One region of the Nonomuraea sp. 3-1Str genome, then DNA from elsewhere that is predicted to be linked to it. Evidence: riboswitches for the same ligand, from Rfam matches in the RefSeq annotation. Region 1 holds a riboswitch; each other region holds the start of a gene.

The links. Region 1 has a riboswitch for cyclic di-AMP ahead of MTP10_RS24575 (CHAP domain-containing protein). Riboswitches for the same ligand answer to the same signal wherever they lie in the genome.
Region 2: linked by a shared signal. The riboswitch ahead of MTP10_RS06355 (NlpC/P60 family protein) and the one ahead of MTP10_RS24575 (CHAP domain-containing protein) in region 1 are both predicted to bind cyclic di-AMP.
Region 3: linked by a shared signal. The riboswitch ahead of MTP10_RS34650 (C40 family peptidase) and the one ahead of MTP10_RS24575 (CHAP domain-containing protein) in region 1 are both predicted to bind cyclic di-AMP.
Region 4: linked by a shared signal. The riboswitch ahead of MTP10_RS30350 (hypothetical protein) and the one ahead of MTP10_RS24575 (CHAP domain-containing protein) in region 1 are both predicted to bind cyclic di-AMP.

The regions. Positions count from the first base shown of each region.
Region 1 covers NZ_JALHBK010000016.1:36,100-43,408, forward strand. The annotation lists gene MTP10_RS24570 (ABC transporter substrate-binding protein) at 1-593, opposite strand, end outside; gene MTP10_RS24575 (CHAP domain-containing protein) at 972-1,670, opposite strand; cyclic di-AMP (ydaO/yuaA leader) riboswitch at 1,684-1,823, opposite strand; gene MTP10_RS24580 (Gfo/Idh/MocA family oxidoreductase) at 1,942-2,895, opposite strand; gene MTP10_RS24585 (aldo/keto reductase) at 2,916-3,731, opposite strand; gene MTP10_RS24590 (hypothetical protein) at 3,854-4,798, shown strand; gene MTP10_RS24595 (DUF6716 putative glycosyltransferase) at 4,795-5,958, shown strand; gene MTP10_RS24600 (alpha-2,8-polysialyltransferase family protein) at 5,997-7,235, opposite strand; gene MTP10_RS24605 (glycosyltransferase family 2 protein) at 7,232-7,309, opposite strand, start outside.
Region 2 covers NZ_JALHBK010000002.1:544,139-551,447, forward strand. The annotation lists gene MTP10_RS06325 (L-aspartate oxidase) at 1-89, shown strand, start outside; gene MTP10_RS06330 (type III pantothenate kinase) at 94-876, shown strand; gene MTP10_RS06335 (hypothetical protein) at 946-1,152, opposite strand; gene MTP10_RS06340 (hypothetical protein) at 1,149-1,445, opposite strand; gene lysX (bifunctional lysylphosphatidylglycerol synthetase/lysine--tRNA ligase LysX) at 1,604-3,085, shown strand; gene MTP10_RS06350 (LuxR C-terminal-related transcriptional regulator) at 3,425-3,637, shown strand; gene MTP10_RS06355 (NlpC/P60 family protein) at 3,653-4,693, opposite strand; cyclic di-AMP (ydaO/yuaA leader) riboswitch at 4,699-4,854, opposite strand; gene MTP10_RS06360 (amino-acid N-acetyltransferase) at 5,121-5,690, shown strand; gene MTP10_RS06365 (RDD family protein) at 5,776-7,083, shown strand; gene MTP10_RS06370 (RDD family protein) at 7,195-7,309, shown strand, end outside.
Region 3 covers NZ_JALHBK010000031.1:178-7,486, forward strand. The annotation lists gene MTP10_RS34645 (hypothetical protein) at 1-820, opposite strand, end outside; gene MTP10_RS34650 (C40 family peptidase) at 913-1,440, opposite strand; cyclic di-AMP (ydaO/yuaA leader) riboswitch at 1,514-1,672, opposite strand; gene MTP10_RS34655 (NlpC/P60 family protein) at 2,123-3,097, opposite strand; gene MTP10_RS34660 (NYN domain-containing protein) at 3,269-4,591, opposite strand; gene MTP10_RS34665 (phosphotransferase family protein) at 4,733-5,929, shown strand; gene MTP10_RS34670 (response regulator transcription factor) at 5,982-6,650, opposite strand; gene MTP10_RS34675 (histidine kinase) at 6,783-7,309, opposite strand, start outside.
Region 4 covers NZ_JALHBK010000023.1:145,435-152,743, reverse strand. The annotation lists partial or broken gene MTP10_RS30370 (hypothetical protein) at 1-263, shown strand, start outside; gene MTP10_RS30365 (roadblock/LC7 domain-containing protein) at 317-691, shown strand; gene MTP10_RS30360 (hypothetical protein) at 731-1,102, shown strand; gene MTP10_RS30355 (alpha/beta hydrolase) at 1,122-1,961, opposite strand; gene MTP10_RS30350 (hypothetical protein) at 2,226-3,041, opposite strand; cyclic di-AMP (ydaO/yuaA leader) riboswitch at 3,230-3,366, opposite strand; gene MTP10_RS30345 (DUF5302 domain-containing protein) at 3,551-3,754, opposite strand; gene MTP10_RS30340 (aldo/keto reductase) at 3,828-4,688, opposite strand; gene MTP10_RS30335 (DUF1232 domain-containing protein) at 4,995-5,387, shown strand; gene MTP10_RS30330 (VOC family protein) at 5,434-5,811, opposite strand; gene MTP10_RS30325 (alpha/beta hydrolase) at 5,924-7,309, shown strand, end outside.

The DNA.
Region 1 (7,309 bases):
CCGGTCTCCAGGAACGCGTTCCAGTCCGGCCAGAGCTTGCCGACCTCCTCGCGGTCGGTGGGCAGGCCCGCCTTCTTGAACAGGTCCTTGCGGTAGCACATGGTCATGCCGCCCATGTCCGTGCCCAGCGCGAACAGCTTGCCGTCCGCGTTGAGGCCCGCTTCCCACTTGGCCGCCGGGAAGTCCGCCTTGCGGCTGTCCAGGCCGTACTGGCCGAGGTCGGTGAAGAACTGCGGACGGGCCGCCATGAGGCCCATCGCGCCCTCGTCGATGCCGACCACGTCTCCGGCGCCTGCCCCCGCCTGGAGACGCTGGAGCAGCTGCGGCAGGTACACGTCCTCGAACCGGTCGGTGAGGTTCGTGTACTTGATCTGGATGTTCGGGTGCTCGGCGTTCCACTTCTTGACGGCCTCGTCGTAGCCGAAGTTCTCGCCGCCGCCGAAGGTGTGCACGTTGATCGTGACCGGCTCTGCCGCCGCGCTGCTCTGCGAGCCCGCCGGGGTGGTGCCGCCACCGCCGCTGCTGCACGCCGCGATGGCCAGCAGGGCCGTCATCGCGGCTCCGGTCATGACCAAGCGCTTGTGGTTCTTCATTCGGAACCCCTCTGGGTGGTGAATGTGGGAGGTGCATCGCGGCGTGAGGCCGCGATGGGAAGGTCTTGGGAGCGCTCCCACAAAGAGTGCCCTCATGGCGTGGGGGTCGTCAACGGCCCGAAACGCAACCGTTACCTCGGGCCGTATTTGTCGCTGTGAAAGCGGATTTAGGGGCCTAAACAGCGCGAAAAGGTCGCTGGGAGCGCTCCCATACCATCCGTCCCGTTAACGCCACACGAACGGACAACCCGCTGTGGGACCGGGCGGGACGGTCAGGCGTACGGGGGAATCCTCCCGGAACGCGAGCGAGCGCGCGCCGGGGGAAGGCGCGCGCTCGCTCCCTCTGGGGAGAGGTGGGGGAGTGGTCGGGGGACCGGGTCAGCCGGCGTAGTTCGGGTAGCCGTAGCCGACGACCTGGGAGGTCGGCCGGACGCGCTGCTCGACGCGGCCGTTGCCGGTGTTGCCCTCGATCGTGGAGATCGTGCCGTTGCCGTTGTCCTTGACGACGAACCCGACGTGGTTGATGTCGTCCAGGTCCTTGCTGCCGCTCCAGGAGAAGAAGACGACGGCGCCGGGCTTGGCCGTGCTGCCCCAGCGGTGGTTCTGGGCGAACCAGCGGGCGTGGGCCACGGTGTAGGCGTCCCAGCCGACCTGCGGGCGGGCGCCGGTCTGCTCGCCGACCCAGGAGACGAACATCGAGCACCACGCGGCGTTGAGGTAGGACTGCGGCGAGCCGCCGTCACGCTTGACGGTCTCCAGCGCGCGCTGCGACTTCGCGTACCACTGCTGGAACTTGGTGCCGCCGCCGTAGGCGTTCTCGGAGGTGCCGACCTGGGCGCGGGCCACGTCGAGGACCTTCTGCGCGGTCACGTTGACCCGGCCGTACTGGGAGCCGGACACGGCCTGCTTGTTGACGGTCTGGCTGACGGACGAGTTGGAGGCCGGCCCCACGTGCTCGGGGGTGTCCGCGTTGGCCGGCGCGACGGCGCCGAAGGCGGCCGAGGCGATGATGGTCGCGCCGAGGGTGGCGCGGATCGTTCCGGGCGTGAGGGCACGGATGAGACGGTGCTTGGCCATCGAGAAGGGATGCTCCTTGCTTCCATGCCGCTTACCGGGTTAGCTGACGGGTTCGGGCGTGGAAGCTGCCCTACGGCACAGGGGAGTGCCGATTCACCCCAAGAGAAGTGGGTCCCCGGTTCCGCGCTCAGGCGGATTCAGCGGTCACAGGGGGGTCCTGTGATGATCTGTGCGACAGGCCGGCAACGAACGGGCAAACCGGACGTAAGCCGACGAACAGGATTTAAGGTAATACATCCGGCAAGAGGATTACAAGTGGATAAATGCCCAGCTAGGAGAGCTGAGATCGTGCCTCCTCCAGAAGCCCCATCATGGCAAGGCTTTCGTCCAGTGGCATGATCTCGCTTTCGGTCCGTCCCTCGGCCAGGGCGTCCCGTACCTCGCGCAGCTCCCCCGCGTATCCGTTGTCGGCCGGGTCGAGGTCGTGGACCTCCGTCGCCATCGACGCTCCGCTGAGCACGACGCGGTTCGGGGCCCAGAACGGCGCCTGGATCTCGGCCCGCATCCCCGCGCCCACCACGTAGGCGCTGTTGGGGAACGAGGCGAGCAGCGAGGCCTCCACCAGCGCCCGCCTCCCGCCGGGGTAGACGAGCACGCCGCCCGCCTCCGCGTCCACGCCGGACGGCGCCAGGCAGCCCGTCATCCGCACCTCCGACGGCGCCCCGAGCAGCAGCTGGGCCAGCCCGAACGGGTAGATCCCCAGGTCCAGCAGGGCCCCGCCGCCCAGCTCCGGAGCCCACAGCCGGTGGGCCGGGTCGAACGGCAAAGCGAAGCCAAAACTGGCCTGCACCGAGCGGATCTCGCCGAAGCGCGGGTCGGCGGCCACCCGCCGGATGAGCGGGTTGAACCGCATCCACATCGCTTCCATCAGGAAGACCCCGGCCTCGCGGGCCAGGCGCACCATGCGCTCGGCGTCGGCGAGCGAGGCGGCCAGCGGCTTCTCGCACAGCACGGCCTTGCCCGCCGCGATGGCCGCCTCGGCCACCGCCAGGTGCTGGGCGTGGGGCGTGGCCACGTACACGGCGTCGACGGCCGGGTCGGCGCACAGCTCCGCGTAGGAGCCGTACGCCGACTCGGCGCCCAGCTCCGCGGCCAGCGCGGCGGCGCGGCCCAGGTCACGCGAGCCGACGGCCGCCACTCGCATGCCGGTCTCCGCGGCGATGACCGCGCCCACGGTCCGTGCGATGCCGCCTGTCGCCGCGATGCCCCATGCGAGATCCCTCATGGCGAGGGATCATAGCTTTTTTACCCAAATGTGGCGGGATCGGGCCCAAGGCGGCGATTGGCGTTGAGTGCCCCGATAGCCGCCAGGTCCTCGTCGTCCAGGACGAAGTCGAACACGTCGATGTTCTCCCGGATGCGGGACGGCGTGACCGACTTGGGGATCGTCACGTTGCCGAGCTGGATGTGCCAGCGCAGCACGACCTGCGCCGGGGTGCGCCCGTGCTTGGCGGCCAGCGTCTGGAACGCCGGCTCCTCCAGCAGGCCCCGGCCCTGGCCGAGCGGGCTCCACGCCTCGGTGAGGATGCCGTTGGCCTCGTGGAAGGCCCGCAGCTCGTGCTGCTGGAGCCACGGGTGCAGCTCGATCTGGTTGATCGACGGCGTGATCCCGGTCTCGTCCATGAGCCGGGTGAGCGCCTCCACCGTGAAGTTGGACACACCGATGGCCCGGGCCCGCCCGTCGCGGTGCGCCTTCTCCAGCGCCCGCCAGGCGCCCACGTAGGCGTCCTGCTTCGGCGCGGGCCAGTGGATGAGATAGAGGTCGACGTGGTCCAGGCCGAGCCGCGCCAGGCTCTCGTCCAGGGCCCGCTCGGCGCGGTGGTGGTCGTCGTTCCACAGCTTCGTGGTGACGAACACCTCCTCGCGCGGCAGATCGGAGGCGCGCACCGCCCGGCCCACGCCCTCCTCGTTGCCGTAGATCCTGGCGGTGTCGACGTGCCGGTAACCGGCCTCCAGAGCGGTCGTCACGGCCCGCTCGGCCTCGTCGGCGGGTACTTGCCAGACGCCGAACCCGAGCTGGGGGATCGAGACGCCGTCACTGGTGAGATGGAGCGAGTTCATGGCCTCCATTGTTCACGCGGCGTTCCCCGCGCCGTCAGGGGGCCGGATTACGGTGAGCGCGTCGTGCGGTCGCAGGCGACCCGGAGCGAAGCCGGCATCAGCCCGGAGTGGGGAGAGCAGGGGTGGCGGAGCGGGCGTCGGCCTGGGTGGAGTCACCCCTCCAGATGCTCTGCGCCGTCGAGGCGCACCACGCCGGCCTGCTCGGCCCCGCCACCGCCGTCGTGCCCCGCGCCGGGCAGCGCGCGCTGAAGGCCACCCGCCGCGAGCTGCGCCGCCTGTCGCTGCCCGAGGGCCTGGAGCTGGCCGAGCCGTCCGAGAAGCTGCCGCGCCGGATGAACGCCGCCGGCGACGCCTTCTCCGGCAAGGTGCAGCTGCGCTGGCTCACCTCCCGCCCCGGCCGGCTGGTCGTCGTGGACGACGGCCTGGCCACGCTCCGGTTGCTGGAGCTGCTGGCGGCGGGTCCGTACCGTCCGCTGCTGCGGGCCCGCGCCCACCCGGGACGGCTGCGCGCCGTGCTGGGGCTGGCCGCCGCGCTCAGGCTGCGCGCCGGCCGGGTGACCGTCTTCACCGCCCTGCCGGTCACCGAGGAGCTCGAACAGTCGGTCCGCGACGCCGGGTTCGACCTCGTCCGCCATGACTTCGCCTGGCTGCGCTCCCAGCCGCCCACCGAGCCCGGACCGGCCGAGCGCACCGTGGTGCTCGGCACGTCCCTGGTGCGCAACGGCCTGGTGCGCCGCGACCGCTACCTGCGCTGGCTCACCGACCTGGCCGGCGCGGAGCCGCTCGCCTACTACCCGCACCGGCGCGAGGATCCCGCGGACGTGGCGCTGATCCGGGAACGGCCCGGCATCACCGTGCACGACGTCGGAGCGCCGGCCGAGCTGACGCTGCGCGGCCTCGACGCCGGGCAGCGGGTGCTCAGCCTGCCCTCGACCGCCATCGCCTCGCTGCGGGTCCTGCTCGGCCCGCGCGGAGTCGCGGTGGAGCCGGTGGCCGTGCCGGACGACTGGTGGACCAGCGGGGCGGCCCCCGCCCTGCGATCGCATCTGACAGGAGTGACCGGGTGAGAGTGCTGGCGGTCGCCGACTCCGACTCGTACCTGAAGTGGGCGGCCTGCCTGCTCGGCGACCTGCCGGCCGGCTGTGAAACGGACCTCGTGGTGGTGCGTACGCCGATCGCGCCCTCGCCGGAGCAGATCGCCGCGGCGGTGCACGGGCGGCCCGCGCCCCCCGTGCTGTCGGCCCGCGCCCTACGGCGCGAGGCGGAGCGCAGCCGGCCGGACGTGATCCTCGTCGCCTGCACCGGCCCGGTCGTGGACGTGCTGGTCGCCGAGGTGCTGAGCGGGCTGCGGCCCCGGCCCGTGTTCGCGACCGGGCTGCCCGGCATCTCCGTGCCCGCCACCGAGAAGGCGTGGCTCTTCCGCAGCGGCTGCGACCTGTTCGTGCTGCACAGCCGGCGCGAGGTGGCCGAGTTCGGGGAGATCGCGGCGCGGCTCGGCGGGGGAGGGGCGATCGGGCTGGCCCGGCTGCCGTTCCTGCGTCCCGGCCGCGCCGGGGGCGGCGGGAACCGGGTGGTGTTCGCCACCCAGGCCAAGGTGCCGTGGGAGCGGGCGGAGCGGGAGCAGGTGCTGGCCGCCCTGGCGCGGCTGGCCGAGCGGCGGCCCGACCTGGACGTGGTGGTGAAGCTGCGCGCCCTGGAGGGCGAGCGGCAGACGCACCGCGAGCGCCACCACTACCAGCGGCTCTGGCGCGAGATGGGCGAGCCGGGGCGGCTGTCCTTCGCGGCCGGGCCCATGCACGAGCACCTGGAGCGGGCGGCCGGGTTCGTCACGGTCAGCTCGACGGCCGCGCTGGAGGCGGTCGCCCAGGGAGTGCCGTCGCTGGTGCTCTCCGACTTCGGGGTGAGCGCCGAGATGATCAACCTGGTGTTCGAGGGGAGCGGGCTGCTCGGGACGCTGGACCAGCTCGCGGAGGGCGACTTCCGGGCCGCCGACCCCGAGTGGTGCGCGGCCAACTACTTCCACCCGGCGGGGCTGGACGACTGGACGGGCCTGCTGGCCGCGCAGGCGGCCGGCCGGGAGACTCCGGCCCGGTCGCTGCTGGACGGGCCGGAGCACGCCGCCGCCCGCCGCCGCGCCCGGCTCCGGCTGGAGGTGCCGCCGCCCGTGCTGCGCTACGGCTACCGCGCCCGGCGCCGCGTCCGCCGCTACATCAGCGGACGGCGGTAGACGCACGCCGTTGCGTCAGCGGACGGCGGGCGCGTGCGTCACCGGGCGGTGGTGAGCTTGCGCCGCAGGCGGGCCAGGGCCGTGGGGCGGCCGGTCAGGCCGAGCGTCTCCAGCCGCTTGCGCTTGAAGTACCGCGGGTCGAACACCGTCGCCGACGGCCGCAGCTCCGGGTACGCCTCCGCCTGCATGCAGTAACCCACCGCGCGCACCAGCGCCGGCAGATCGAGGGCGGGCGGCGCCTGCACCGAGCCGTCCCCCGACAGCCGGGGCAGCAGCGCGTCGACCAGGGTGGCGGGGATCCGGTTGCTGTTCTCGTACGGGCTCAGCCGGTCCAGCACCAGCTCCGTCCCGTAGGAGGCGACCGGCAGGCTGAAGTACCGCTGGGCCGTGATCAGGCCCGTCGAGAAGCATCCCACCACGAGCTCCGGCCGCAGCGCCGCGAAGCACGCCTCCGCCGGCGTGCTCTCGTCCGCCACCACCAGCCGCACCCCCAGCCGCTCGGCGGCGGGGCGCAGCAGGCGGGCGTGCGCGCGGCCCGCCGACGGGTGCGGCTTGAACACGACCGTCTCGTGCCCCCGGGCGGCCAGCGCGCGCAGCATGCTCTCGTGCAGCGCCGCCTCCTCCTCGGGCGTGACGATGTCGAGCGCGGACAGGTACTGGCCGAGGATCATCGCCCGCGCGTCGAGCATGTCGGGCGCGGTCGCCGTCACCTCGCGCACGACCGACAGGAACGCCGTGTCCGGCAGCACCTCCGCCGGCACCCCGTACTCGCTCAGCAGCAGCGGCTCCAGCCCCGGCACCAGGTCGAGGTGGAGCAGGCGGGTGATCCGCCGGAAGATCTCGGCGGGCAGCGGGTCGCGGGTCGGGCCGTAGCTCATCAGCCCGTCGGAGTAGACGGTGATCGGGCAGTCGCGCACCAGCCCGGCGATGGTCCGCGCCGGCGGCACCGCGATCGACTCCAGCACCAGCTCGTCCACCTCTCCGAGGCCCAGCTGCGCCCGGATCAGCCGCTCCATCATCGGCACCTCGATGACCCGGGCCTTCCAGTCCGACGGGTGCAGCGGCGCGATGAGGTCGTTCCAGGAGTGGATCTCGTCGAAGCGGGAGCGCAGCGCGGCGAAGCCGGGCGCCCGGTCGAGCGGCACGGCGATCTCGGGGATCGCCGCGTTCGTGGAGACGATGAGCACCCGGCGCCCGTCGCCGAACCGGCCGTCGTCGATCGCGGCCGCCAGCGACATGGCACCGAACAGCGTCGAGGCGTAGCAGACCGTCGTCATGTATCCTCCCGATCCCGGCGGAGCCGGACGAGGGGGCTGGGGGGCAGGTCCGGCAGGAGGGCCCGCAGCGCGGC
Region 2 (7,309 bases), on a different contig from region 1:
TGGCCGAAACTGGCGTCGACTACCTTGCGGTGGGAGCGCTCACCCATTCGGCGCCGGCCCTGGACATCGCACTGGACCTACGGGGGTAAACGGATGCTGCTCACGATCGACGTCGGCAACACGCACACGGTGCTCGGTCTGTTCGAGGGCGATGAGGTCATCGAGCACTGGCGGCTCGCCACCGACGCGCGCCGCACCGCCGACGAGATCGCGGTCGTCCTGCAGGGGCTGCTCGCCCAGTCGCCCCTGCTGAAGGGCGCCGACGTGAGCGGCATCGCGATCTGCTCCACGGTCCCGAGCGTGCTCAACGAGATGCGCGAGATGTGCCGCCGCTACTACGGCGACGTGACCGCGGTGATCGTGGAGCCCGGCGTGCGCACGGGCGTGCCGGTGCGCATGGACAACCCCAAGGAGGTCGGCAGCGACCGCATCGTCAACGCGCTCGCGGCCATCGACCAGTACGGCGGCCCGTGCATCATCGTCGACTTCGGCACCGCGACCTCGTTCGACGCGGTGTCGGCCAAGGGCGAGTACGTGGGAGCCGTCACCGCCCCCGGCATCGAGATCTCCGTGGACGCGCTCGCGGCGGCCGGCGCCCAGCTCCACAAGGTCGAGCTGGTCCGCCCCCGGTCGGTCATCGCCAAGAACACCGTCGAGGCCCTGCAGGCCGGCATCATCTACGGCTTCGCCGGCCAGGTGGACGGCATCGTCGAGCGGATGGTCGCCGAGCTGGCCGACGACCCCGACGACGTGACCGTGGTCGCCACCGGCGGGCACGCGGCGCTCGTGGTCAGCGAGTCCCGCTCCATCGACGTGCACGAGCCCTGGCTGACGCTCATCGGCCTGCGGCTCATCTACAACCGCAACACCAGCTGACACCCCCCGAACACGGACGAGCGGCCCCCGCTCGGGAAGGGGGCCGCTCGGGACGGAGGCGGGCGACGGCTACTCGCTCTCGGCGGTGTAGATGTACTCCCAGGGACCGCACTTCGTCGGGTACGAGCCGTGCTGGCCGGTCTGGCAGACCTTCACCCGCACGCTGGTGGCGTCCTCGGTCTCGAAGTGGAACCTCTTGTAGCCGGGGAAGCCGCAGTACTTCTTGCTGTAGACCTGGGACCACTCGTGGTCGAAGTCGCTCGCCTCGAACTTCACGTACGCGCACTTGCCGCCTCGTCGTAGTCACGGTCGTCCAGGTCGAACAGCCGGCCCCGGACGTCGACGGAGTTGGACTCCTGCTCGTCGTCCCAGTCGACGCTGATCCGGCCGTCGGCCTTGGCGAGGTGCTGGCGCGAGAACACCGGGCCCCAGGAGTCGCTGTCGTAGTGGGCCGCCGAGGACGCGGAGGACGCGGTCGCGGTGGTGGCTCCGGCGGCCGTCGGCAGCGCCAGCGCCAGGGCGGTGGTCGCAGCGGCGGCCAGGACACCGGTCGCGATCTGCTTGATCATGATCTCTCCTTGAGCTCTCTCCCTGGGCCGGCTCCCTGCCGAACCCCCCTGAGCTCTTGGGTCATGGGTAACGCGGAGGTCTTGCGGGGGCGTTGCGATGACCCTGCAACGAACCGACGAGCCCTTGCAGTTCGCCATATCCCCTACTCTTTGATGCTGTGAGCGACGAACTTCCCGAGCAGATGCGCATCCGGAGGGAGAAGCTCGACCGCCTTCGCAGCGAAGGCGTCGACCCCTACCCGGTGAGCTTCCCGCGCACGGCGACCAACGCCGAGGTCAGAGCGACACACGAGGGCCTGGAGCCCGACACCGCGACCGGTGAGCAGGTCGCGGTCGCGGGCCGCGTCATGCTCAACCGGATCGGTGGGAAACTCTGCTTCGCCACGCTCCGCGACGGCACCGGCGACCTGCAGGTCATGATCTCCCTCGACCGGGTGGGCGAGGAGTCCCTGGCAGCCTGGAAGCGCGACGTCGACCTGGGCGACCACGTGGGCGTGATCGGCGAGGTCATCACCTCCCGGCGTGGTGAGCTGTCGATCATGGCCGAGAGCTGGCAGATCACCTCCAAGTGCCTGCGCCCGCTCCCGGAGAAGCACATCGGCCTCACCGACCCGGAGGCGCGGGTCCGCCAGCGCTACGTCGACCTCATCGTCAACGACGAGGCGCGGGAGATGGCCCGCATCCGCAGCGCCACCGTGCGCGCGGTGCGCGACTTCTGGCACGAGGAGGGCTACCTCGAGGTCGAGACGCCCATGCTCCAGCCGATCCACGGCGGCGCGACGGCCCGGCCGTTCAAGACCCACATCAACGCCTACGGCATGGAGCTCTACCTTCGCATCGCGATCGAGCTCTACCTCAAGCGGCTCGTCGTCGGCGGCATCGAGAAGGTCTTCGAGATCAACCGCAACTTCCGCAACGAGGGCGCGGACTCCACGCACAACCCCGAGTTCACCATGCTCGAGGCGTACGGCACCTACCTCGACTACAACGACATGGCCGACCTGACCCAGCGGATGTACCAGAAGGCCGTGGTCGCCGCGCTGGGCACCTCGGTGGTCGTGCACGACGGCGTCGAGGTGGACCTGGGCATCCCTGAATGGCCGCGCGTCACGCTGTACGGCGCCGTGTCGGAGGCGGTGGGCGAGGAGATCACCACCGAGACGCCGATCGAGCGCCTGCGCGACCTGGCGGACAAGCACGACGTCCACCACGACCCCAAGTGGGGTCCCGGCAAGCTGGTCCAGGAGCTGTTCGAGGCGCTCGTGGAGCACACGCTCATCCAGCCGACGTTCGTCATGGACTACCCGCTGGAGACCTCGCCGCTGACCCGGCAGCACCGCGACAACCCGCTGCTGACGGAGAAGTGGGACCTCATCGGGTTCGGCACGGAGCTGGGCACCGCCTACTCCGAGCTCATCGACCCGGTCGAGCAGCGCCGCCGCCTGGTCGAGCAGTCGCTGCTGGCGGCGGGCGGCGACCCGGAGGCCATGCAGCTCGACGAGGACTTCCTGCAGGCCCTGGAGTACGCGATGCCGCCCACCGGCGGCATGGGCGCCGGCATCGACCGGATGATCATGGCGTTCACCGGCAAGAACATCCGCGAGACGATCCTCTTCCCGCTCGTCAAGCCGGCCCACTGAGCCCCGGCCGTGCCGCCGCACCCGTGGCGGCACGGCGAAGGGCCCTGAGAACGGGTCATGCGCAATTGCGGGATCGTGCCGGACTAAATGCGCCGGTGGGCGCCCGCGTCAGGATTCCCGGTGAGGGCCTGTAAGGGCCGCTGTGATCGCGCAGCGTGCCCCGAAGTGCCGACACTCGCCGAGTCCCCCACATACGACGGATCAAGTCAATGACGGCCGTCAAGTGCCACGGATATCGCGCTTGACGGCCTTTCCCGTATGCGTTTAACGTCTGCGGAGCGAACAGCTTTGCACGGGCCGACGACGACTCCGAGACTGCTGTTGGGGGGAGGGCTCCCGATGGATGTGCTCACCGATCAGGTTGAGCTTAGCCACGCCGATCTAGCCTTGCTGGCGGAGCTTGCCAGGGGAGTCACCGTCGATCGGGTGGGCAGGCGCCTCGACATCAGCGGGCGCACCGTGCGCCGCCGGCTGCGCGGCATCTGCGACCGCATCGGGGTCGCCACGGCCATCGAGGCAGTCGCCTGGGCCGCCCGCCGCCAGCTCATCTGAGCCGCCCGTCGAGATTCAGTCGGCGACGCGGACGGCGCCCACGAACGGCCGGTTGGCCAGCGACGCCACCCTGACGACGTCACCCGTGCGCGGCGCGTGGACCATCATGTTGCCGCCGATGTAGATGCCGACGTGGTGCAGGTCGCCGTAGAAGAAGACCAGGTCGCCCGGCCGCAGCTCGTCCCTGGAGATGTGCCGGCCGGCGGTCCACTGGCTGCCGGTGTAGTGCGGCAGCGAGATGCCGACCCGCTGGTAGGCGGCCATGACGAGGCCGGAGCAGTCGTACGAGCTCGGCCCCTCGGCACCCCAGACGTACGGCTTGAGCTGCTGTGTGAGCGCCCACCTGGCCGCCTCGGCGGCCTTGCCGGCGCCCGAGATCGGCAGGGCGACGCGGACTGCCGGCGTGCCCGGGCGGCCCGCCTCGCCGATCGCCCGCCTGAACAGGTTGCTCTCCACCTTGGCGACCAGCTTCACGATCTTGTCGCGCTTCGTGTCGAGGTCGGTGACGAGCTTCTCCACCTCGTCGATGTGGGCCTTCGCCTCGGACTGGGCCCGCTTGGCCGTCTCCATGGCCTGGACGACCTGGTTGACCTCGTCGCCGGCCTCCTGGGCCAGCGCGTAGGTGGTGGCGGCCCGGTTGAGGAACGCGCCGGGGTCGCCGTCGTCCATCAGGGCGATGGCGCGGCTGAAGCCGCCGGTCATGTACTCCTGCTGGGCCAGCAGCCTCGTCTTGGCGCGCTTGGCGTCGAGGTCGGCCTGGCTGGTCGCCAGGACCTTCCTGGCCTGCTCGGCGGTCTTGCGGGCGGTCTTGAGCTTCTCGCGCGAGCCGTTGTACTGCTCGCTGAGGGTCTCGATCTCGGTGTGCATCGCCTCGACCCGCTTGGACAGCTCCTTCAGGGAGGGCTCGGGGTCGGCGGCGGCGGACCCGGGCGGGAACGCGAACGCCAGCGCCACGACGGCGGCGCTCAGGACGGCGAAACGGCGCAGGAGCGCCTGTTTCGGAGGGCGGGCATCCAGGCCCGCTCTCGTCCTTCCGCGACGGCGCGTGCGCTTCACCGACCAGCTCCTCTCTTCGACGCCTACCGGGTTAGCTGACGGGTTCGGGCCGGAGCAGCCCTACCGAGCGTGATGCTCGGATTCACCCCATGTGGTGGCACTGAGAGCTCGCCACCGGCGGGTCCCCGGCTCCCCCTGCGGGGATTGGGCGCGTCTCCGCGCGGGGGTCGCGCGGGTGACATCGTCGCTGGACATTAGTGCACCTCGGGTTCGTGCTCAACCAGAACTGCCAACTCTGTAGAGGTATCGCTACCGAAGGGTCACGAGTGGACGACGCGTCACCCGATGCCGGTCCGACTTTATGTCTACTTTGCCATGCCTTGAGCAGTACGTTGCCCGAAGGGAGCGCACGGTAGTGACATGTCGGATGCCGTAGGCGGAGCGGATTTTGGTACGAGCCGTAATGGGATCTGTACTCTGGATGCCCATGGAACAGGTCGCCGAAGTCACCGTGCCTGACACCGAGATCGTGGTGCGCCGCGCCCGCACGTCGGATGTCAGGACGATCAGGCGCCTGGTCGACACCTACGCCGGTGCCGGTCCTCGCCTTCTGGAGAAGGCCACGGTCACCCTGTACGAGGACGTGCAGGAGTTCTGGGTCGCCGAGCGCGGCGGCCAGGTCGTCGGCTGTGGCGCCCTCCACGTGCTCTGGGAGGATCTGGCCGAGATCCGGACCGTCGCCGTGGACCCCGCCTTCCGCGGGCTGGGCATCGGCCACCGGATCGTCGCCGCGCTGACCCGCACGGCGGTGGATCTCGGGCTCAGCCGGGTGTTCTGCCTGACGTTCGAGGTGGACTTCTTCGCCCGCCACGGGTTCCGCCCGATCCAGGGCACCCCGGTCTCCCCGGAGGTCTACGCCGAGCTGCTGGCCTCGTACGACGAGGGTGTGGCGGAGTTCCTCGACCTTGAGCACGTCAAGCCCAACACCCTGGGCAACACCCGCATGCTGCTCCATCTGACATCCGGTGACGCCGACCTTGACCGCCGAGAAAGGTGATTGTTGATACCTATGTCGATACGTTGGGCAGCACAGGCATGTGTCCTGACATGTGCTACATGCACTCTCGAAGCGAGGTGACACGGTGAGCACCGGACAGCCGCCGTATCCACAGGACGAATCCGGCGAGAACGCTGCCGGGAATCCCGAGTACGGACAACACACTCCGAACCGTCCCCACGGTGAGGCCGACCCCGACGCGACGGTGGTGGGTTACCGCGCCGAGGACTACGGTCAGCCCGGCTACGGCCAGCCCCAGCAGGGCTACGGCCAGCCCGGCCAGCCCGGTCAGCCCGGCCAGCCGCAGTACGGCCAGCCGGGCTACGGGCAGCAGGGCCAGTCCCAGCCGGGCTACGGCCAGCCGCAGCAGGGCTACGGGCCCCAGGGGCAGTCGCAGCCCGGCTACGGCCAGCCCCAGCAGGGCTACGGCCAGCCGCAGCAGGGCTATGGGCAGCCTGGCCAGCAGCAGTACGGTCAGCAGCAGCCCTCCCAACCCGACTACGGGCAGCAGCAGTACGGCCAGCAGCCGCCCTCGGGTCAGCAGTACGGCCAGCCCGGCTACGCGCCCCCGCCGCAGCAGGGCTACCAGCAGCAGGGCTACGGCCAGCCAGGCCAGCAGCAGTACGGGCAGCAGCCGCCCTCCCAGCCCGGCTACGGCCAGCCGCAGCAGGGCTACGGGCCCCAGGGTCAGTCGCAGCCCGGCTATGGCCAGCCCCAGCAGGGCTACGGCCAGCAGGGCTACGGCCAGCCCGGTTACGGTGAGCCCGGGTACGGGCAGCCGCAGCAGGGCTACGGCCCGGGGCAGCAGTACGGCCAGCCCGGCTACGGTCAGCCGGGATACGGCCAGCCCTACGGCCAGCCGGTGGGCGTGCAGCCTCCGGGCGCCCCGGCGCCGCTCGCCGAGTGGTGGCAGCGGCTGGTGGCCCGGCTCATCGACTGGGTGATCTTCTTCGTGGTGGGCCTGATCGTCTCGGGCATCCTCGTGGCGCTCCTCGCGGTCAGCTACGACTGGTCCACCGGCAGTTCGTCCGGCCTGCTCAGCGGAACGGCGGTCGGCATCCTGGTCGGCCTCATCCTGACCGCCCTGTACGTCGGCTACGAATTCCTCATGACCAAGATGAGGGGCCAGACCCTCGGCAAGATGGTCATGGGCATCAAGATCGCTCCTGTCGGCGGCCCCGTGCCGCAGGGCGGCCTGCCCACCGACGTCGCGCTCAAGCGGGCCGGCGTGACATGGGGCGGCTATATTCTCGCCGCCTTCCCCATCCCGCTCTCGTCGTTCATCGGCTGGCTTCTGGTGGCCGTGAACGGCGCGTCGCAACTCTGGGACAAGCCGCTGCAGCAGACGTTCGCCGACAAGGTGGCCGGCACCGTGGTGGTCAAGATCAAGTAATCGCGAACCCCAGCAGAGGCCGGCTCCGTGCCGGCCTCTGTTTTGTACCCGGGTACGTGAGGGACCGGGCCGTGGCAATATGAGGCCACGAGTTCGGCGCCGAGGTGGGTTATGGCGTGTGCGCGGCCGGGCGGGACGCCTGCTGAATGGTGGGAACGGCTTGCCGCGCGCCTCATTGAGGGCTTCGTGTTCGGGGTGTTCTATTACATTCTGTTCATCGTCCTAT
Region 3 (7,309 bases), on a different contig from region 1:
GCCACCCCGCCGTCAGCCGCGCGGCCGGGAGTCCGGCGGCGGCCAGCGCGCGGGCGGCGCCCCGCGTCCTGGCATCACGGTAGAGCCTCACCAGCGTGTCCTCCCCACGCCGCTCGGCGACGTACCGGCAGGCGAGCCACGCCTCCTGGTAGACCGCCGCCAGCCGGGCCGAGCCGGGCGCGAAATCGCCGGGCTCGGGCAGCCGGCGCGGCGGCCGCGACGCCCGGACCTCCGCGGCCAGCTCGGCGGCGGCCACCGGCACGCTCAGGCCGGCGTCGCGGTAGGCGACGTAGTCGGCGAATCCCTCGTACAGCCACGGCGGCAGCCCGCCGGTGCCGGCGGCGACGTGGGTGAGCTCGTGGGTGAGCACGACGTCGCGGCCGGTGGGGGTGAGGCGGTCGAACGCGCCGGGGACCACGATGACGCGGCTCCCGTCGGCCACGGCGGCCAGCCCCTCGACGTCCGCCACGCCGGCCAGGCGCGCGGCCTCGGCGGCGGAGGCGGGCACGAGCACGAGGGGTCGCACGGACACGCGGAGAACGCCGGAGACGCGCTCCGCCGCGGTGTCGGCCCGGCGCGCGAGATCCTGGAGCAGGCTCGGATCGGCCCGGTGTCCCAGCACGAGTGATCGGGCGCCCCGTGCCGCCCGCGTCTCGCCGGGCCACGGCTCGCCCCCCGTCCCGCCGAGCCTGACGTCCCGATCGGGCCGATCGGCCCGATCCGCCTGAAGGGCCTCACGGGCCGGCGAGGACGCGGCGGCCAGCGCGAGCAGCGGCGCCACCCCCGCCAGCACGGCTCGACGACTCACCCGGGCGGACACGCTGTCCGATCGTACCCGGACACCCGCCCGCTGTTCTTTCCCGAACGCGCGAAGACCCCGTCCCCAACCCGGGACGGGGTCTTCGTGCGTGCTCACAGGCCGGGACGTACCGCCCCCACGAACGACGACTTGCGCCATCCGCTGATCTTCTCGACGCGTACCGTCAGACCTGTCCGCGGCGAATGGACCATCTTGCCGTGGCCGACGTACATGCCCACGTGACCGAGCCCCCGGAAGAACATCAGGTCACCCGGCTGGAGGTTCTTCCAGGAGACCTTCTTCTTGATGCGTGCGTACTGGCTGTTCGTCACGCGGGGAATGCTCACGCCGGCCTTCTTCCAGGCGTACTGGACCAGTCCGGAGCAGTCGAACGCGCCAGGGCCGGTGCCGCCGTAACGGTACGGGTCACCGATCTGCGCCTTGGCGACGGCGACGGCCGTATGGGCCTTCGCCTGCTGCCGGACGGCCTTGGAGGCCTTCGCCGTCTTGCCGGCCGCCGTCTTCACGGACGCGGCGGCCGTGCCCGCCGAAACCGTGGAAAGACCGGCCGTGGTGCTCGTCGTCCCTGCCGCCTGGGCCGCCGGAGCATGGAGGACCAGACCTCCGGCCGTCACGGTCATGGTGAGAGCGACGCCGCTCAGGGCGATTCGGGACAGACGGGGGTTGTGCGAGTGGGTAGACAGGATTTCTCCTTGGATCTTCCACGAACGCCTACCGGGTTAGCTGACGGATTCGGGCCTGGAAGTCGCCCTACGGCGCGCGTTACGCGCCGATTCACCCCTGATCCCGCTCGGGATCGCTGGGTCCCCGGCTCCGTGCCTCCTGGCTGCACGGACTCGGCAGGCCACCACCGCAACAAGTACGGATATTTACGGCGGCGACCGATGGATTGCTATCTCGTCCACATCGGGGGGACCGATGTTGGTTCGCGGCGCCATGGCTTGTTCGCCGCGACGCCAGAAGTTACGCGGAGATGTCATGGAACGGCAAAGCGCGGGTCAAGCTGTAAAGATCGCCATAAGGTGTCAGTAAAGTGACGACTCGCAGCTAGCCACCATGATTCGTTACGCAAATGTGACTCTGCTCACAATTGACGAATCAGGCGTCTGTCAGGACTCTTTCGTCACATTTGTCAGGTTTGTCCCCGGCGGGACAACAGGCCACGTGACCATGACCGGTCACGGCCTGCTTCAGTTCTTCACTCGCGTTCCCGTCACGAGACGCGCGCGCGGCCGCTACACTGCCTCGCCACAGCGAGGCAGTGCCTTCGGTTCAGGGTGAGAGGACCCGCCGCGTGGCGCGCTACGGGCGGATGGCGCCGACGAGGGCGCCGCCGTACGAGGAGAGGGTGGCGACCTTGACGACGTCGCCCGTCTGCGGCGCGTGAACGATCTGGCCGTTGCCCGCGTAGATGCTCACGTGGCCGAGTCCCGAGCTGAAGATGAGGTCCCCAGGCTGGAGCGCGTTCAGCGCCACCCTGCGCGAGGCGCCCCACGCCCACTGCTGCCAGGTGGTGCGCGGCAGCGAGACGCCGGCCGCGCGCCACGACGCCTGCGTCAGCCCCGAGCAGTCCCAGCCGCCGGGGCCCGTGCCGCCGAACACGTACGGCTTGCCCACCTGCGAGTACGCGAACCGGAGCACGGCCGCCGCGTTGCCCGAGGCCGCGCCGGTGTACTTGATGCCGGTGCTGTTCGGGTCGCCCACCCGGTAGGCGCCGAGCCGGTCGAGCAGCTTCTTCTGCTGGGCGATGAGCTTGAGGACCTCGGCGCGTTCCTTGCGGACCGCGTCGCGCTCCTTGTCGGCGGCGGCCAGGGCCTCCTCGGCCTTGTCACGCTCGGCGTTGAGGCCGCGGTTCTCCCGGTCGAAGGCGGTGAGCTTGTCAGCGCGCTCCCGGGTCACCTGGTCGGCCAGGGCGAGGCTGCCCAGGGTGTTCATGGGATCGTCGGAGCCGATCACGCCGGGCATGGAGGTGACGTCGCGGCCCAGCTTGTAGCTGTTGACGGCCATCGAGATCACCTGCTCGCGCAGGTCGGCCACGGTCGCGAGCTTGCGCTTGTAGCTGTCGTTGAGCTCGGTGTAGGCGGACTGGGCCTTCTTGTGGTTCTCGGTCGCCGTGTTGTAGCGGTCGACGACCTTGTCGGCCTTGTCGTTGAGCTTGGCGAGCTTCGCCTTGGCCTGCTTGATCGTGGGCTTCGGCGCGGCCTGGGCTCCACCTGTCGGCGAAAGCAGCAACCCGATCGCGAGACACGCGACCATCGGCACCCGGCCCAAACTCACAGCGTCGCCTCCAAGGGATCATACCTGGGGCGAAATAGTACAGAAGTTAAGGTGTTGATCTCACCTAAACGCCAGATTCCTTATACCGTCGCTTTGCCGTCCGGCCGCTACGTCCGGATCGCGCCCTACACAAGGTCCGGCCCGCGGGCTACGCGCGGCCCAGCCTGCGGTCTACGCGCGGCCCAGCCTGCGGAGCAGCAGTGCCGACGGTACGGGGCGGGCGCCCATCCTGCGGACGGATTCGGCCACCTCGCGGTCGGAGGACACCACGGCGATGGCCCGGCCGGGCGGCTCGGCGCGGACGAGCTGGCGGATGAGGTCGTCGGCGATCTCCCCCGGCGCGCTGAACAGCACGCGCACCCCGCGCGGCGCCACCACCTGGACCGGCGCGTTCAGCTCGGCCCCGTCGAAGACCACGGTCACCTCGACGCGGGTCTGCGCGACGAGCCCGCCGAGCCCGGTCATGAGCCGGTTGCGCTGGTCGGCCAGCGTGAGGGTGCCGTAGCCGGCCTTGGTCACGTTGTAGCCGTCGATGATCAGGTGGACCTGGGGCAGCGCGAGGAGCTGGTCGAGGAGCTGCGGGTCGTCGTCGGCCAGCGCGCGGGCCGGCACTCCGCGCACGCTGGGACGCTCGCCGGTGACGGCCGCCACCGAGTCGGCGGGCCTGCTGATCATGGTGGGCAGGGCCAGCTCCCTGCGCAGCCCGGCGGAGGCGTCCTGAAGGGCGTCGAGCAGCACCCGGATGCGGGCGTCCTCGATGCTGCGGCCCTCGCGGGCGGCCCGGCGCGAGGCTTCGAGCTGTTTCTCGGCGTCGGCCAGCCGCTCGCGCAACCGCCGCAGCTCGGCCTCGCCCGCGCTGCCCGCCGCCGAGGCCGTCGACCGCGCCTCCTCGGCGAGCTGCTCCATCTCCTCGGCGCGCCGCTGCGCCTCCCTGGACTTCTCCCGGGCCTCATGGAGGCGGCGGCGCAGGTCGGAGTTCTCCGTGCGGGCGGCCTTGAGCTGCTCGCGCAGCCGGTCGGTCTCCTCCTTGGCGGCGCTCTTCTGGGCGGCGAGCTGCTCGCGCAGCCGGGACACGACCTCCTCGCGCTCGGACCCCTCGGCGGCCACGGCGGAGCGTTCGAGGTCGGCGCGGGCCGCCTCAACCATGTCGGCCCAGCCGGGCGGGCGGGTGAGGTAGGCGGCGGCCGCCACGAGCACGGGGTCGGCGGCGGGCGGCACGTGGCCGTCCACCAGCGAGGCGGCCAGCTCCGGCCAGCCCGCCGCGACCGACTCGGCGACCAGCTCGCGGAACTCCTTGTCGTTCTCCAGCTGCGCGGCGATGGGGGCGCTGCCCAGACGGGCGCGCTTGCGCGGGTCGAACTTGGCGATGCCCCGCAACGGGGCCGGCACGGACGCAGCGGGCATCGAGCCGAGGACCTGGGCTGCCAGGTCGACGACGTTCAGCCGCACCGGCTCGGGAAGCGGGCGAGACAGGCCTTCACCCGCTGAGCTCATCCCACTGTCCCTTCGTGACATGCCCTTTCAGACAAGGGTACGGCTGCCCCGTACCTGACCGTAACGCTCGCCCCACGTGGACAAGCGCTTGCTAGGGGTATACCACTGGGGCGGGACCGGAACTCACCCGAGGAGGCCGCCGTGACGGAGGAGATGCGGACGTCCACCCGTGACCTGGGCCGGCTCCGCGACCGGATGGCGTCCTGGCTGGCCGGCCGCACCGGCGGCCCGGTTGACGTGTCGGAGCTGTCGCGGCCCGCGGCCAACGGCATGTCCAGCGAGACGGTCTTCTTCACCGCCTCCTGGCCGGGCCGGCGACACGCACGGTGCGTGGCCCGGCTGGCGCCGGCGGCCGAGGCGGTACCCGTCTTCCCCCGTTATGACCTGGGGGCCCAGTTCGAGGTGATGCGGCTGGCCCGGGACCGGGCCGGGATCCCGGCGCCGAGGGCGCTGTGGTTCGAGCCGGACCCGGCGCCGCTGGGCACGCCGTTCTTCGTCATGGAGCGGGAGGACGGTGACGTGCCGCCGGACGTCATGCCGTACACGTTCGAGGGGTGGCTGCTCGACGCGCCGCCAGGACGGCGGCGCGTCCTGCAGGACGCGACGATACGGCTCCTCGCCGCGCTGCACGACGCGCCGTTCACCCGCGAGGACCTCTCGGTCCTGTCCCCCACCGGCGCACGGCCCACACGCGCGGACGAGCGGCCCTCGTACGGCGACGAGCGGGCCCCGGGCGACGGGGAGCGGCCCTCGTACGGCGGGGAGGGCTTCGCCGGCGACGAGGGGGGAGGCGGCGTGCGGGGCGGCGGGCTGCGGGCGCATGTGGACGCGCAGCGCGCCTACTACGCGTGGGCGCACGGTGACCACCCGATCCCGCTGCTGGAGCGCGCCTTCGGCTGGCTGGAGGCGCACTGGCCGGACGACCCGGGCCCCGACGTCCTCACCTGGGGCGACGCCCGCATCGGGAACGTGATGTACCGGGACTTCCGGCCGGTCGCCGTGCTCGACTGGGAGATGGCCGCCGTGGGGCCGCGCGAGCTGGACCTGGCCTGGATGATCTTCCTGCACCGGTTCTTCCAGGACCTCACGGAGGCGATCGGCCTGCCGGGGCTGCCGGACTTCATGCGCGGGGACGACGTGTGCCGCACGTACCAGGCGCTGACGGGTCACACGCCGGCGAACATGGACTTCCACCTGACGTACGCGGCGCTCAGGCACGGGGTGATCATGGCCCGGGTGTGGCGACGCCGCGTCCACTTCGGCGAGCAGCCCATGCCGGACGACCCGGACGACCTGGTCATGCACCGCGGCACACTGGAACGCATGCTGGAAGCCTGACCCACCCTGGACGGCCGGCCCCGCACCACTCCCCAGGCGCGGTCACGTCCGGCTACCCGCCCCGGTGCTCCCCCGACCCGGCGTCGTGGACCAGCAGGGCGATCTGCACCCGGTTGTTGAGCCCCAGCTTGGTGAGGATGCGCGAGACGTGCGCCTTGACCGTGGCGACGCTCATGTACAGCTCGGCCCCGATCTCGGCGTTGGACCGGCCCTGACCGACGGCCGTCGCCACCTCCCCCTCGCGCTCGCTCAACCGGTCGAGCAGCGCCCGGGCCCGTCCGGCGCGGCTCTCGGCGCCGCCGCCCGACACGTGGGTGATGAGCTGCCGGGTCACCGCCGGCGACAGGATCGGCTCCCCCGCCGACACCTTCCGGATCGCCCCGACCAGCTCGGCGGGCGCGATGTCCTTCAGCAGGAATCCCGCCGCCCCGGCCCGCAACGCCCGCAGCACCTGGGCGTCGGCGTGGAACGTCGTCAGGACCACGACCTCGGGCGGCTCCCTGGTGGCGCGCAGCGCCTCGGTGGCGGCGAGGCCGTCGACGTCCGGCATGCGGATGTCCATGAGGACCACGTCGGGACGGTGCTCGGCGACCAGAGGCGGCACCTGGGACCCGTCACCGGCCTCACCGACGATGCGGATGTCGTCCGCGCCGCCGAGGATCATCGCCAGTCCCGCCCGGACGAGCGGATCGTCGTCCACGATGAGCACCTTGATCGTCATGGGGTCCATCATGACCGGCCCCCGCCACCCGTCCGAACGCCCACCACGGCCACCGATTCCACCCTCACACCAGCCCCTTCCTCCCTCACGGCCGCGACCCAAACGGCACGTCGTCACGATCCCGGACGACGGTCACGACGCCCACGGCAGCCACGCGTGCAGGCGGAAGTCGCCCCCTGCCACCGACCCGAACTCCAGCCGGCCACCCGCCAGCCCGACCCGCTCGGTGAGCCCGATGAGCCCCGCTCCCGCTCCCGGGAGGCGCGGGCTCTGCCGGGCCCACACCGCGTTGCGCACCTCGACCGTCACCCCGTCGCCGGGCCGACCTGCGACGGTCACGCCCACCGGCGCGCCGCCCGCGTGCTTGCGCGCGTTGGTGAGCGCCTCCTGGACGACCCGGTAGACGGTACGGCCGAGCGCGTCCGGCACCGCGCCCCCTCCCCCGCCGGCGGCCCGGGTCGCGTCCCCGTCGAACCCGTTCATCGTGAAGGACACCTTCATGCCCGCCTGCCGGCACTCCTCGACCAGGGAACGCAGGTCGGCCAGCGTGGGCTGGGGCGGAAGGGGCACGGGACCGTTCTCGTCGCCGGAGGAGGACGGGTGGCGCAGCACGCCGATCACCTCGCGCAGATCCTGGAGCGCCTGGTGGGCGCTGTCGC
Region 4 (7,309 bases), on a different contig from region 1:
CCTCCCCCCAGACCCCGGATCCGGCGGATGCGCCGCCTCAGCCGCCGGATCCGGCCGGCCCTCCCGCCGCCCCGTTCCCCGGCGGCTCCAGCGGGCCGCCCGGCATGCCGCTCGCGGCGCCGGCCGGTCCGCCGCCTCTCCTCCCCGACGCGGCCGGCGCGCAGCCGCACGCGCCCCGCCCCCTCGGCCCCGCCGTGACGGCGGACCCGAGGGATCTGGCCCTGCTCATGCGGCTGAAGAAGGCGCTGGAGGAGCTGGTATGAGGTTCCCCCCACTCACCGTCGTGAGACTGCCCTCGTTCAGAAGGAGGCCACCGGTGGAGCTGCACGACGAGGTGCTCAAGGAGATGGTGCTCCTGCGGGAGCGCACCCCGGACGTCAGCGGCAGCGTCGCCTGCACGGTCGACGGACTGGCCGTCGCCTGCGACCCCGCCGTGGACAACGGCGAGCGGACGGCCGCGCTCACCGCCGCCCTGCTCGCCATGAGCAGGCGCATGCTCGCGATCTCCGGGAGGGGCGACCTGGAGGAGACGCTCATCTCGGGCACGGCCGGGTTCGCCGCGTTCTACGCCGCGGGCCCCACCATCGTCCTCACAGTCCTGGCCCAGCCCGGCACGAACCTCGGGCTGCTCCGGCTGGAGGGCCGCAGGACCGCGGCCGCCCTGGCCGCCATCGCGGCACGGACGCGATGACCGACCACCAGAGAAATCAGCAGAGAACGGAGAAATGACATGGCCAGCATGGACGTCTCTCTCAAGGAGATGATGACGATCGACGGCTCCATCGGGGCGGCGGTCGTCGACCACGGCAGCGGCATGACGCTGGGCTCGCTCGGCGGCTCCAAGGAGCTTGACCTCCAGGTCGCGGGCGCCGGCAACACCGAGGTGGTCAAGGCCAAGCTCCGCACGATGGACTCGCTCGGGCTCAAGGACACGATCGAGGACATCCTGATCACGCTCGGCTCGCAGTACCACATCATCCGGCCCATCAGCGGGCGCGGCGGCAAGGGCCTGTTCCTCTACCTGGCCCTGGACCGGGCCCGGGCCAACCTGGCGATGGCCAGGCACCAGCTCCGCTCCATCGAGGAGAAGTTGGACGTCTAGCCGGGCGGCGCCGGCGGGGTCATCCGGCGGTCAGCTTGGCGATCGCGGCGACGAGGTCCGGCCAGAGCGGACGCGGCAGGTCGTGGCCCATGCCGGGGAAGGTCAGCAGCCTGGCGCCGGGGATGGCCTCGGCGGTGGCCCGGCCGCCCGCGAGGGGGACGAGCTGGTCGGCTTCGCCGTGGACCACGAGCGCCGGCACGTCGAGCCGGCGCAGCCGTTCGGTGCGGTCGCCGGAGGCCATGATGGCCGCGAGCTGGCGTGCGGTGCCCGGCGGGTCGAAGCAGCGGTCGAACGCGCGGGCGGCCACGTCCGCGATGCGCGCGCGGTCCGGCTCGAAGCCGGGTGAGCCGATCACCTCCCAGGCGTCCTGGGCCCGCGCGACCACCTCCTCGCGCCCGGCGGGCGGCGTGGCCAGCAGCACCGCGCTCGCCGCCGGCGTGGGAGGGGCGACCCGCGAGCCGGGCGTGGACATGATGGAGGTGAGCGTGAGCACCCGGCCGGGATGCCGGATGGCCAGCGTCTGGGCGATCATGCCGCCCATCGAGGCGCCCACCACGTGGGCGGCGCTCCAGCCGAGCGCGTCCATCAGCCCGGCGACGTCGTCGGCCATGTCGTCCAGCAGGTACGGCGCCGGGCCCCCGAGCACGGGCTGGCCGAGGTCGTGCAGGTGCGTCGACAGGCCCGCGTCGCGGTTGTCGAAGCGGACGACGTGGTGCCCCTGCTCGGCGAGGAGGTGGCACAGGTCGTCGTCCCAGTGGATGAGCTGGGCGCCGAGGCCCATGACGAGGAGGAGGGGACGGCCCCCGGCCGTGCCGAAGCTGTCGTAGGCGATCTCGATGCCGTTGGCCTTCGCTCGCATGGTCACGAGAAACAGAATGACATTCGGATCGCGGGCCGGTAAAGCCCCCACGCGGGGACCCGTGTGCGCGGAAATGCGCGCACCCCGTCCCGGAACCGCCGGGGCGGCGGCGGTTCCGGAACGGGGTGGCGAGGTGGGGGCCTGGATGGAGAGGCAGGCAGGCCCCCGGGGGAGGCCGGACCGGACGGGGTGGCGTCCGGACCCGGCCGATGGTCGGGTGCCGGCCCGTGTGCCGCCTGAGGGGGCGGCATGCGGGCCGGGCGGTCAGCGCTGGACGAGCTTGCGCAGGCGGTCGCGGCCGAGGTACAGGCCGCCGCCGACCGCGGCCACGCCCACCAGGGCGAGGCTGGCCGAGGTGCTCAGACCCTCGTCGCCGGAGGCGGCGTCGCGGGCCTCGGTGCGGGTGGTGGTCTCGGAGGCGTTCACCACGCCTGCGTCGTCCTTGTCACGGGACGAGACGGAGGTGCCCTTGCCCGCGGATCCGGCGCCGGACTCCTCCGGAGTGGTGGACTTGTCCTCGGCCAGCACCGGCGGCTTGGCCGGGTTGTGGTCGACGCGACGCCAGGCACCGGTGGAGAAGGCGACCGGGTGGTTCTTCTTGCCCGCGCCGTTGCCCCACTTGGTGATGACGTAGCTCACCTTGATGTGGCCCTGGCCGCCGACACCGTCCACACCGAGCGTGCTGGAGTTGAAGCGGCCGCCGGTGAGCTGGGCGAAGGTCTTGGCGTCGAGGTCGAGCATGACGCCGCTGCTGGAGGGCACGCCCGGGCCGCGGTCCCCGACGAAGAAGGGGGCCTTCTTGCCCTTGTACATGACGTAGCCCTCGGTCATGAGCGGCCAGCTGGGGCTGGCTGCCAGACCCTTCTGCATGGGCTTGCCGCTGGCCGGCAGGCCGGTGTCACCGGCGCGGCCGGAGGAGTCGTCCCAGAAGTAGGAGGCGGTGGTCGAGCCCTTGAGGAGAACCTGCCGGCCTTCGTCGGTGTCGGCGTGCGCGGCCGTGGTGCCGGCGCCGATGGTGAGCGCGCCGAGTACGGCCGCCGTGAAGAGGCTGAAGGAACGCATGCCAAGTCGTTCGGACATGTGTTGAAAAAGTCCTTTACGTGGGGGTACAGAGGGGCGCGCTCCGAAGAGATGGGGACGCGTAGCCGGGCAGAACGCCGAACGGGCGCTACGCGAGAGCGCGAGAGAAGGTCAGGGGGAACGGGTGCCGCTCAGGAGGCGGCTGGTGACACTGCCCCGTCCGGGGGTACGCGGTAGCGCATGAAGTCTTGTCCTCTCCATCTCGCCTACCGGGTTAGCTGACGGGTTCGGACGTGGAGATGCCCTACCGGCCAGGTGCGGCCGGATTCACCCCAGAAGTGGGTCCCCGGTTCCCGCGCGGTGCGGGATTCGGCGCCGGTCAGCCGCCGCTTCCTCTCGAAGGGCTAGGTCACTGACCGGAATGCGCTTGACTCTAGCCAGCAAACCGGACAAAAGCAAAGGTAAGCCCATAAATCGGGCGAAGATCTACCTTTCAGGCAAAGAAAAAGAGGGGTACGGCATGCCGTACCCCTCCAGGAAACCAGGTCTCAGCCCGTGCTCCGGACGCCTCAGCCTCCGCTCTTGCGCCGGAAGGAACGCTTGCTGGCGGCCGGTCCGTGAGCGCCGTGAATCTTGGAAGCGTCGCCGCCCCTGCCACCAGCGCCCGAGTCGGCCTGCCGGGCACGCTTGCGCTCCAGCGCCTCACGGAACTTGCGCTTCAACTCGTCCTCGGGAGTTGCTTCGCTGGCTTCCGGCTCCGGTGTTTCCGTCATGAGGACCTCCTGGTGTTGGGGACATTCAAAGCTTCGCACGCCCGAACCCGCCGCGCGAAACCGGCGGGCCTCCTCAGCCGCCGAGAGCGGCGAGCTCCTCGGAGGTCAGGACCAGGTCCGCCGCCGCCACCGAGTCGAGGATGCTCTCCGGCCGGCTCGCCCCCGGGATCGGGACCACGACCGGGCTGCGCGCCAGCTCCCAGGCCAGGCAGACCCGCTGCGGAGACACCCCGCGCTGCTCGGCCACCCTGGCGAACCCCTCGTGCGCGCCGCCGAGCCGCCCCGCCGCGCTGATCCCGCCCAGCGGCGACCACGGCAGGAACGCCACGCCCAGCTCCTCGCACAGGTCCACCTCGGGCTCGCTGGAGCGGAACGCGGGCGAGTACTGGTTCTGCACACTCGCCAGCCGGCCGCCGAGGATGTCGTAGGCGATCCTGATCTGGCGCGGGTTCGCGTTGGAGATGCCCGCCATCCGGATCTTGCCGGCGTCGAGCAGGTCGCGCAGCGCGCCGATCGTCTCCTCGTACGGCACGGCCGGGTCGGGCCGGTGGTGCTGGTAGAGGCCGATCGCCTCCACGCCCAGGGCCTTCAGGGACCGCTCGCACGCCTCGACCAGGTACGACGGTCGTCCGTCCACGGCCCAGCCGCCGTCCGGGGGCCGCGTGTGACCGCCCTTGGTCGCCACCAGCACCGCGTCGCCGTCACCGCCCCAGCTCGCGAGCGCCTTGGCGACCAGCCGCTCGTTGTGACCCACCTCGTCGGACGCGGGCGTGTAGGCGTCGGCCGTGTCGATCAGCGTCACGCCGGCGTCGAGCGCCGCGTGGATCGTCCGGATCGACTGGGCCTCGTCGGGCATGTGCCCGGCCACCGACATGGGCATCGCGCCGAGACCGATGGAGCTGACGGCGGTTTGTCCGAGTGGTCGCGTGTTCATGCGGACCATCCTCCCCCTGGGGCGACCGAAAGAGGAAGGCGACCCTACCGGTTTCGCCAGCCGGGGGTGACGCTTGTGGTCCGGCGCCCGGGGCGCGGGTGCCACGCACGAGGCGGGCACGTGGACGCGGTGGCGGACGGTCGTCGGGCGGGCACGTGGGCCCGGTGGCGGACGGTCGCGGGCGGGCACGTGGACCCGTCGGGTGTGCGGACGGGGGCGGGCGTGCCGGGGAGTCGCCGTACAGTGATGTGAGGTCGTGCGGAGGCCGGGCGGTGATCGCCACGGCTCGAAAGAGGGCGGAACGTCGTGCGTGGCTGGTTGATCGGGCTGGCGGTCACCGTCGTGTGCGTGGCGGCCACGTGGGGTGTGCTCGTCCTGCTGGCGCGCCGCTTGCCGCCCGGGCTCGCGCGGGACCTCGCCGCGTTCATCCCCGACTGCCTGACCGCCGTCCGCAGGCTCCGGAGCAACCCCGCGGTGCCGCGCCGGGCGAAGATCGCGATCGTGATCGCGGGTGTGTGGGTGGCCAGCCCGATCGACCTGATCCCGGAGTTCCTGCCGGTCATCGGGCCGCTGGACGACATCGTGGTGGTCGCCCTGGCCCTGCGGTACGCCGCCCGGCAGGTGCCCCGCGAGGTGCTGCTGGACGCCTGGCCGGGCGAGCCCCGGCTGCTCCTCCGCCTGCTCGGCGACCGCAGCTGACCACCAACCGCCGCCCACTCGCGCGCACCGGCGAGCGGCAGCGAGCTCAGTCGTCCAGCCTCATGCGGAGGAGGCAGAACTCGTTGCCCTCCGGGTCGGCCAGCACGTGCCACGACTCCTCGCCGGTCTGCCCCACGTCCGCCGGCCGGGCCCCCGCCGCGAGCAGCCTCTCCAGCTCGGCGGCCTGGTCGCGATCGGTCGGGTTCACGTCGATGTGCAGCGGGAGCTTCCCGGGCCTCGGATCGTCGGACGGATTGAACACGAGGGTCGGCTGCAGCCCCCCGAACCCGGTCTCCCCCGGCCCGATCTCCACGCTCCCCTCATCCCGGTTTATCACCACGAACCCAAGCACTTCACACCAGAACGCCGCCAGCCGCTCGGGGTCGCGACAATCCAGCACCAACTCACTGATCCGACAAGCCATGAACACTTCACTACCCCGCCCCACCGGAGATTCATGCCGCATACCCCGATACCCGGAGGAGTCGCCGAACGCCTGAAGGCCCACGGGCTGCCCTGGCATTCTTGGCCGCGTCATGGCGGATCACAGCGCGGCGGCGCTCGCGGCGTACGAGCGGGCGGCGGCGGCACTGGCCGCGTACGGGCGGGCGGCGGCACTCGCGGCGGGCCATCACGCCGGCCTCGACCCGGCGGCCCGGCTCGCGCACGCCCACGCCTGGGTCGGCGGCGGCGCCCCCGCCTTCGCGGCGGACCTGGCCCGCCACCGGGCCCGCCTCCAGTCCTCGCTCGCGGACGCGCTGCACGCGCTCGCCCTCCTCGTCGTACGGCACGGCGGACCGGCACCGACCGTTCCCGCGCTGACCACGTCCGTCGCGGCTCTGGCCCCCGCCCCGGGCCGCTTCCAGGGCATCGAGCAGGTCGCCATGACCGCCCTGGTGGCGTCCTTGGGCCACGCCGCACAGACGCTGCCGGTCGCCGGGGCGCGCCTCGCCGCCGAGCTGTCCGCCCCCGGCCTGCCCGCCGAGCCCGGCCACGAACTCCGCCGCATCGCCACCTGGGCCGCCGCCCACGGCGACGACCTGCGGCGCCGCCTCAACCTGATCCGCCAGACAGTGCCCGGCCCGACGCTGCCGGCGGGGCTGGCGGCGTACGGGCTGTTCGGCGGCCACGCCCCCGACCCGGGCGGCGCGGAGCGCCTGCTGGCGCGCATCGCGGCGGGCGAGGAGCACGCGGTGACGCGGCTGCTGACCGTCCAGGAGAACGGGACCGACGCGGGCCTGGCGGCGCGGGTCGCCGCGTGGTGGCACACGCTGCCGCCCGAGGCACGGGAACGCCTGGTGACGCTCCGGTGGTCCGGGCTGCTGAACGGCCTGCCGGCGACGGTCCGGGACCGGGCCAACCGCCGCGGGCTGGCCGAGGAGCGGACCCGGCTGGAGCGGGAGCTGGAGACGGCCACGGCCGACCTCGGCCGGCTCGCGGACCCGGGCCTGCTGGGCGGCTGGGAACGCATCGCCGCCCGGCTGCGGCGCATCGACCTCATCGAGTCTCAGCTCCACCCGGTGGCGGGACATCCGGCGCCGCTGCTGCTGGCGTTCGACGTGACGGGTCAGGGGCGGCTCGTCGTCTCCTGGGGCGATCCGGACACGGCGGACATCACGGTCACGTCTGTGTCGGGGCTCACGTCGGGACTGGACGCCGCACGGGGGGATCTGGAACGGTCCCGGGCGTTGTGGCAGCAGGCCTCTTATAACAGCGGCAGCAGCACCGTTGCCTCTATCACGTGGCTCGGCTATGACGCCCCACAGCTCGATCCAGGGTTGATCGATCCAGTCCGATCCGTCGCCTTTTCTTCGGCCGCCGCCGAGGGCGGCAAGAAACTCGCCTCCTTCCTCGACGGGCTTCACGCTGCCCACACACCGTCCAACAGGGCTCGGACGGTTGTTGTGGGTCACAGTTACGGG